DNA from 2 places in the Streptomyces sp. RLA012 genome. Region 1 is predicted to be linked to the other one. Evidence: riboswitches for the same ligand, from Rfam matches in the RefSeq annotation. Region 1 holds a riboswitch; the other holds the start of a gene.

Evidence for each region. A riboswitch is a leader RNA that binds a small molecule or an ion and turns the genes downstream of it on or off. The one in region 1 is predicted to bind cyclic di-AMP.
Region 2: another riboswitch for cyclic di-AMP. It lies ahead of RV986_RS21840 (transglycosylase SLT domain-containing protein); the one in region 1 lies ahead of RV986_RS13835 (M23 family metallopeptidase).

Annotation. Positions count from the first base shown of each region.
Region 1 covers NZ_JBWDPA010000002.1:3,014,707-3,018,911, forward strand. The annotation lists gene RV986_RS13825 (HPr family phosphocarrier protein) at 81-362, shown strand; gene RV986_RS13830 (GntR family transcriptional regulator) at 545-1,240, opposite strand; gene RV986_RS13835 (M23 family metallopeptidase) at 1,430-2,194, opposite strand; cyclic di-AMP (ydaO/yuaA leader) riboswitch at 2,207-2,367, opposite strand; gene RV986_RS13840 (M16 family metallopeptidase) at 2,618-4,006, opposite strand; gene RV986_RS13845 (M16 family metallopeptidase) at 4,003-4,205, opposite strand, start outside.
Region 2 covers NZ_JBWDPA010000002.1:4,809,406-4,813,610, forward strand. The annotation lists gene RV986_RS21830 (hypothetical protein) at 90-416, shown strand; gene RV986_RS21835 (hypothetical protein) at 1,094-1,417, shown strand; cyclic di-AMP (ydaO/yuaA leader) riboswitch at 1,687-1,850, shown strand; gene RV986_RS21840 (transglycosylase SLT domain-containing protein) at 1,855-2,580, shown strand; gene RV986_RS21845 (HAD family hydrolase) at 2,564-3,475, opposite strand; gene RV986_RS21850 (FAD-dependent oxidoreductase) at 3,778-4,205, opposite strand, start outside.

The DNA of each region.
Region 1 (4,205 bases):
GGATCGATGCCTGCTCCGGGCACGCTTCACGTTGTGGAACACTGGTCTAGACAACCCTGAACACCGAAGGGCAGCATCACATGGCTGAGCGCCGCGTCAACGTCGGCTGGGCCGAGGGCCTCCACGCCCGTCCCGCCTCCATCTTCGTCCGGGCGGCCACGGCCTCCGGTATCCCCGTGACGATCGCCAAGGCGGAGGGCAACCCCGTCAACGCGGCCTCCATGCTGGCGGTCCTCGGCCTGGGCGCCCAGGGCGGCGAGGAGATCGTCCTCGCCTCCGACGCCGAGGGCGCGGACGCCGCGCTCGACCGGCTGGCGAAGCTGGTGGCCGAGGGTCTCGAGGAGCTCCCCGAGACCGTCTGAAGATCCCGCCCGGCGGAGGTCGTCAATTGATCGTGGCGGCGGTCTTCACACCAAAAGACATCGCCCGGCACACATATCGAAGGGCTCGCCTGAAAACATCGGGCGGGCTCTTCGCTTTTTCGAATTGCGGGCAGCAAAAGTAATCCCCCGCGAATTACTCCTCTTTGTATACGGTGCCGGTGTTAATGCCGCAGGCCCGTCATGTTTACGGGATGTTGCGAAGTCCTCACACGCTCCGGGCGGTCTCCCCCGCCGGGAAAGCGCAGCCGGTGCGCGACCGTCGCGCGCTCGGTGTGCAGCGCCGTGACGGCCCGCGCCCGCTCACTGTCGCCGCGCGCCACCGCGTCCACGATCCCGCCGTGCTCCGCCCAGGACTCGGCCGGATTGGCCGGCGCCTCGACCGCGTACATCCAGGCGATCTTGTGCCGCAGCTGGCCCAGCGTGGAGGTCAGCGCGGGGCTTCCGGACGCCTGTGCGAGCGTCTCGTGGAACCAGCCGCCCAGCGAGCGCAGATCCTCGCTGTTCCCCCTCCTGGCCCGCTCCTGACCCAGCCTGACCAGGCCTCGCAGCACCTTGAGGTGGGCCTCGGTACGGCGCTGCGCGGCCCTGGCGGCGCCCAGCGGCTCCAGGAGCATGCGCATCTCCAGCAGGTCCGCGGCCTCCTGCTCGGTGGGCTCCGCGACACAGGCGCCCGCGTGGCGGCGGGTGACGACGAAGCCTTCGGCCTCCAGGGTGCGCAGGGCCTCGCGCACGGGGACGCGCGAGACGCCGTAGCGTCGCGCGAGCAGTTCCTCGGTGAGCCGGCTGCCGCGCTCGTAGACACCCGCGACGATGTCGTCGCGGATCGCCGTGCATACCGAGTGCGCGGGAATGCGCATGACCGGACCTCCGCCTTAATCCCCGCGAAACGCGGTCGATTGACGCTTGTTCACCGACTCTATTGCAGAGAACCGGAATTTCCGATGGCGGGCCGGAATCCATGGATATTTTTTGGACAGACAGCCGTTCGAAACGACGAAGCCCCGGCTCGGGGTGAGCCGGGGCTTCGGAAGTACTGACGCCGGTCGTCAGATGTTCACTCCGTGCGAGCGGAGGTAGCCGACGGGGTCCATGTCGGAGCCGTACTCCGCCGTCGTGCGCGCCTCGAAGTGGAGGTGCGGCCCGGTGGTGTTTCCGGTGGCCCCGGAGAGGCCTATCCGCTGCCCGGGGGTGACCGTCTGCCCCACGGAGACGCCGATGGACGACAGGTGCCCGTACATCGTGTAGGTGCCGTCGTTCATCTTGATGACGATCTGGTTGCCGTAGGCACCGCCCCAGCCGGCCGTGACGACCGTGCCGGAGCCGACGGCGTGCACCGAGGTTCCGGACGCGGCGTGGAAGTCGACACCGGTGTGGCTGCCGGACGACCAGAGGCTGCCGCCGGTCTTGTAGCCGGTGGAGATGTACGAGCCGGTGATCGGCAGGACGAAGGTGTTCAGGCGCTTGCGCTCGGCGGCACGGGCGGCGCGGTCCTTGGCCTCGCGCTCCTTCTTCGCCTCCAGGGCGGCCTGCTTCCGCGCGGCCTCCTCGGCCTGCTTCTTCGCGACGGCCTCGTCGGCGGCCTGCTGCTGGGCGGCGGCCTGCGCGTCGATCTTGGCGGCGACCGAGTCACCGATCGTGACGGCCTGGTTCAGCCCGGTCTGCTCGACGGAGGTGTCCGCGGCGAACGCCGGAGCGGCCAGGGTTCCGATGACACCGGTGGTGGTGAGCGCGGCGACGCCGACGGCGTTCGTGGTGGTGCGCTTCGCGCGGCTCGGACGCCGGTGTTTCCCGGGGCCACAGGTGAACGCCATGGAGAGGTTGATCCTTTCCTTCCCTCTCGCCTACCGGGTTAGCTGACGGGTTCGGAGCAGGAAGGTCTCCTACGGATCCCCTCTCGGGAGGGCGTCCGATTCACCCCAGGGACTGCGTGTGGGTCCCCGGCTCCCCTGGCTCGCGCCGTACGGGGACTCGGCGATGACTGTCCGGTGCCGCGGGCGCGGCGCACTGCCTGGCGAACAGCCGCACCGACGCTAAACGGGGCAACTTTCAATCGACAAACGGATCACGACTTTTGTAGTGCATGCCACAGGGCAGACAGGCAACCTCCCTATCAATACGGACATCTTGGGGCTCAAGTCCGGGCAGACGAGAGCCCGGGCGACTCTGCGGTCACCCGGGCCCCTGGGAGTCGTGCTGTTCTACTCCGCGTTCGGCTGCATGTTCTGTTCCGCGTTCTACTCCGCCGTCACGACGGTCACTTCACCGATTCCGAGAGCCTTGACGGGCTCCTCGATCTGCGCCGCGTCGCCCACCAGGACGGTCACCAGACGGTCCACCGGGAAGGCGCTCACGGCGGCCGCGGTGGCCTCCACGGTGCCGGTCGCGGCGAGCTGCTGGTACAGCGTCGCCTGGTAGTCGTCCGGCAGGTACTGCTCCACCTGGTCCGCGAGCGTTCCCGCGACGGCCGCCGCGGTCTCGAACTTGAGCGGTGCCACACCGACCAGGTTCTGCACGGCGACATCGCGCTCGGCGTCCGTCAGCCCCTCGGCGGCGAGGGTGCGCAGCACCTTCCAGAGGTCGTCGAGCGCCGGGCCGCTGTTCGGGGTGTCCACGGAGCCGCTGATGGCGAGCATCGCGATGCCGGTTCCGTCCGGCGCGGCGCGCAGGACCTGGCCGAACGCCCGCACACCGTAGGTGTAGCCCTTCTCCTCGCGCAGGACACGGTCCAGACGCGAGGTGAGGGTGCCACCGAGGCAGTAGGTGCCGAGCACCTGGGCGGGCCAGACGCGGTCGTGCCGGTCGGCGCCGACGCGGCCGATGAGCAGCTGCGTCTGCACCGCGCCCGGACGGTCCACGATGATCACCCGACCGGTGTCGTCCGCGGTCACCGACGGCACGGGGCGCGGCTCGGCGAACGAGCCGGTCCAGTCGCCGAGGGTCTCCGCGAGCAGCGCGTCGAGGTCGACACCGGTCAGGTCGCCGACGATCACGGCGGTGGCCGTGGCCGGGCGTACATGCCGGTCGTAGAAGGCGCGCACGGCCCCCGAGTCGATCTTCTGGACGGTCTCCTCGGTGCCCTGACGCGGGCGCGACATGCGCGAGGACGCCGGGAACAGCTGCTTGGAGAGCTCCTTGGCGGCGCGACGGGCCGGGTTGGCCGTCTCGTGCGGGATCTCGTCGAGCCGGTTGCGCACCAGCCGCTCGACCTCGCTGTCCGCGAAGGCCGGTGCCCTCAGGGCGTCGGCGAGCAGACCGAGCGCCTTGGGCAGGCGCGAGACGGGCACTTCGAGCGACAGCCGTACGCCGGGGTGGTCGGCGTGCGCGTCGAGGGTGGCGCCGCAGCGCTCCAGCTCGGCGGCGAACTCCTCGGCGGACAGCTTGTCGGTGCCCTCCGAGAAGGCACGCGCCATGATCGTGGCGACGCCGTCGAGGCCCGCGGGCTCGGCCTCCAGCGGCGCGGCGAGCAGCACCTCTACGGCGACGACCTGCTGGCCGGGACGGTGGCAGCGCAGCACGGTCAGGCCGTTGTCCAGTGTGCCGCGCTCGGGTGCGGGGAAGGCCCAGGGCTTGGGCCGGCCCGCCTGGGGCCGCGGGTGGAAGTCCATGGTGGCGAGCTCGGTCACTTCGCCGCCTCCTCGTCCTCTTCGGTGGTCTCGGCAGCGATCGGTTCGTACACCAGCACCGCACGGTTGTCGGGGCGCAGGCGGGACTTGGCGACCTCCTGGACCTCCTCGGCGGTGATGTCGAGGACGCGCTTCACGGCGGTCAGGGCGAGCTGCGGGTCGCCGAACAGAACGGCGTACCTGCACAGTTCGTCGGCGC
Region 2 (4,205 bases), 1.8 Mb from region 1:
GCGCCCCACGACCGGCAACGCCACCCCTGATACGCGGGCCACGGCGACGCCTCCATCCGGGTGGACGCCCACGGGCAGACCGCCCGCCCTTGGTACAGCGGGAGCGCGGCCTCACCTCCCTGCGAATCGCGGCCCTCGCGCCCGAACCGCTCAAGGCCTTCGTCTGCACGGCCGGGCCGCCAAGGCGCTCGCCCACGTCGCCCGCCCGCCGGAACCCGTTCATCCATACGTGGCTGCTCCACCCGACCCGGGAGTACGAGGAGACCGAGGAGTACGAGGAGTACGACGGGATCCGGGCGGCCGTCCTGACGGTGGGCGGCCGACACGACCCGCACATCGCGGCACGGCGCGACGCCTGGTCGAGCACCTCTCCCGGATCACGTACGCGGCCCGATCGACCCCTGATCGACCCCTGATCGACCCCTGGCCGCACCAGCACCCGAACCGAGGTCCCCCTCCGAGCCCGCCGATCGGCTTCCCCCACGAGACGCTGACGCGCGCCCTCCGGCGACGACGTACCCCTCCCTTCCCGGCCGCCGAGTGGCCGACACGGTCCGGCCCTCCCCCGACGCCCTTCGACCCTCGGCACTCCACCCTCGGCACTCGACCCTCAGTACTCCACCCTCGGCGTACTGGCCCTGGATCTGGCCCCAACCCGGCCCGAAGGCGTGCTTCCCCTGGGACCCGGCCGGCGGTGGCTCCCTCGAACTCCCTTTGCAGGCAAGGGAGTCGGACCCCGGCATCGCCTTCGGGAGCCGGACCACCCGAGCACCTCGGGGAGCCGGACCACCCGAACACCTCGGGGAGCCGGACCACCCGAACACCTCGGGGAGCCGGACCACCCGAACACCTCGGGATGCCGGAGCAGTCCGAGCCCCTCGGGGTGAGCTCCCCACCGCAACAGCACCCGCTCGACGCGGTCGATCCATCCGCACCCGCCCTGAACTCTCCTGGGACGCGAGGGTCGAGACGCGCCCCGAAATCGGCCGCGGCGCACGGGAGTTCGTCACCTTCGACGAACTGATCCGCGAGGACGGCCACGAGACGGCCACGAGGTGGTCTTCTGCCGGCGCCATGGGCGACCCTGAGAAGCATGGCGCGGACCGGTGAGTTCCTGATGGCTCTCGACGAGGGGATGCTCGCGTACTTCCGCGAGATGGCCGACGAGATGGTCACCCGGTTCGGGATCTCACGGGCCGAAGCGGTGGCGAGGATCAACAGGGCTTACGCGGGGCACGAGTTCGGCCCGTATCCCGACCGGATGTGCCACGAGCTACCCGAATACTGGGCCTACGGCCTCTACTTCAAGCCCAATGCGGGCCGGCTCCCCGACGACGACCCCGACACGGATCTGTCCGTGTGGGTGGTGCGCCCGGCCCCGCCCGAAGGCCCGGCGGCCTGGACGCTCGAACCGTAATGCCCGAGTTGCCGCCATTGCCGCTTTATTCCTGCCCGGTTGTGTGAGTTGGGTCACGCGCGAACATCATGACCGACCCACCCCCACTTAATGACTCTCCCTTTACATAAGGCAAGTTGAGCGTCACCTTCCGGAAGAATCGGGCAATTCCCCCCTCGGTTTGTGCAGGTGATAGCGATCTACACCGGGAAATCAGGGCTTGTTCCGGACATGTGCTCTCGCATACGTTCACGTCGATCCGGACGGACCGCCCAATCCTGCCGCCGCCCGGAGAAATCCCACCCGACCCAGACACACGCGCGGCAGGAGCGGGGGACCCAGGTAAGCCGCCGATCCGGACTCCGGAACGGCTAGGGGTTAAGTCGCACACCGTGCGGCCGGGCAGCTCCCGTCCGAACCCGACAGCTCACCTCGCAGGCGCCGGAGAGGAATCCGACATGGCCGCACCTGGTAATGACCGCTGCCCGAAGACCCGTACCTTCCTTTACCGCGGCATCCTCGCCGCGGGAATGGGCGGAGTCGCACTCGCTCTCCCGATCCTGGGCGCCACCTGCGCCCAGGCCGCCACCGTCACCGCCGCCAGTACCACGACCGACGTCCGGCTCATCACGTACAAGGTGGTCGCGGGCGACACGCTGGGCTCGATCGCGAAGAAGTACCCCTCAAGCGGCGGCTGGCTGAAGCTGTACCAGGCCAACCGCGCGGTCATCGGCGCCGACCCGACGACACTCCGCCCGGGTCTCACCCTGACCGTGGGTACGAAAACCATCCAAAGCACCAAGAAGACGACAAAGCCGAGCACCAAGTCGGCGGGGTCCACGACCGCCTCCGCGAAGAAGTACACGAACAACCTCGACGGCTGGATCAAGCAGTCGCTGGACATCATGGCCCGGGCCAAAATACCCGGCACCTACAACGGCATCCACCGCAACGTCATGCGCGAGTCCTCCGGGAACCCGCTGGCCATCAACAACTGGGACTCCAACGCCAAGGCCGGAATCCCCTCGAAGGGCCTCCTCCAGGTCATCGACCCGACATTCAAGGCCTACCACGTGCCGGGAACATCGAATAACCCCTTCGACCCGGTCGCCAACATCACCGCCGCCTGCAACTACGCGGCGAAGGTCTACGGCTCGATCGACAACGTCAACGGGCCTTACTGACGGTGCTGACCGGGTGGACGGGGAGGACAGGGGCGAGGGGGCTGATGGGGTTGATGGGGCTGATGGGGCTGATGGGGCTGATGGATCCAATGGGGAACAGCCTCTCCAGCACCACCGCGATCCCGTCCTCCTCGTTCGACAGGGTCACCTCGTCGGCCACCGCCTTCAGCTCCGGATGGGCGTTGGCCATGGCGACCCCATGGGCGGCCCAGTCGAACATGGGGATGTCGTTGGGCATGTCGCCGAAGGCGATCGTGGCATCGGGCGTCAGACCGAGGTGGGCCGCCGCGAGAGCAAGGCCCGTCGCCTTGGTCACGCCACATGGCTGGAGTTCGACAGTGCCGGGCCCGGACATGGTGACGGTGGCCAGGGAGCCCACCGCTCCCCGGGCCGCGGAGGCCAACTCGTCGTCGGACAGCGAGGGATGCCGGAGCAGCACCTTGCTGATCGGCTCGGTCCAGAGGTCGTCGCGGCGACGCACCCGCACCGCCGGGAGCGTGGGGTGCGGCATCACATACCCCGGCTCGATGAGCGTCAGCCCGTCCACGCCGTCCTGGTCGACCGCGGCGTAGAGCAGCCCGACCTCGGCCTCGATCTTGCCGAGGGCCGTCTCCGCGAGTTCCCTGTCCAGGGTCACCGACCAGAGCAGACGGTCCGCCCCCGCGTCGTACAGCTGCGCCCCCTGCCCGCACACCGCCATTCCCACACCGCCGAGTTCGTCGAGCAACGGTCGTACTCTCGGCGCCGGGCGCCCCGTCACGACCAGGTGCCGGGCGCCCGCCTCGGTCACCCTCTCCAACGCGGCCCGGGACCGGTCGGAGAGGGTGTCGTCGCCGCGCAGCAGCGTTCCGTCCAGGTCAGTGGCGATGAGTGAATATGCGGTGGGAGCGGCCATGATCAGAGAATACGGATGGAACGCCCCTTCGGCCCCGCGCGAACCGGACGACGTCCGGTATCCCGTCGGCAATTCCGTTCACCGTACGGGGCGTACCGGGCGTACGAGGTCCCGTTCCGCCCCCACGCGGCGAAGCCGGCGGTACGGAGGAAAACCGAGCGGGATGTCACTCCAGAGGATGACGCGGCTCCACCGACCGTGACCGCCCGAATCCCAACTCGACCTATGCCATGCGAGATTGGGCCCGGCCCGGGGCGTGGCCCGCAGGCCCTCGCCCCTCGGCCGTACCAGCCCCGGTCGCCTCACCCGTGCGCGCCCGCCAAGTGCTTGGCCAGCCGCGGCGAAGCGAACTCCGTACCGCACACGAAGCGCATCACCGGCCCGTACGAGGCCGCCGCCGGCAATCCCGTGAAGTACAGCCCGGGCACGGAGGACCGATACCCGGCGCCGAGCTTCGGGGTGCCACGGCTCACCGCCAGCGCCGTACGCAGCTCATGTCCCAGGAAGTCCATCGCGGCGATGTCGACGCGATAGCCGGTCGCGGCGATGACATGGTCGGCGGAGAGCTCCTCGGCCCGGCCGTCCGGACTCTGGACGGTCAGGACGGGGTGCCCGTCGGAGACGTCGGCGCGGACGATTCCGGAGACCTCGCTGACCTCGACCTTGCCCTCGAAGCGGTCACGGAGCCACCACGCGCCGAGAGGACCGAGCACCCGGCGGACCAGGTAGT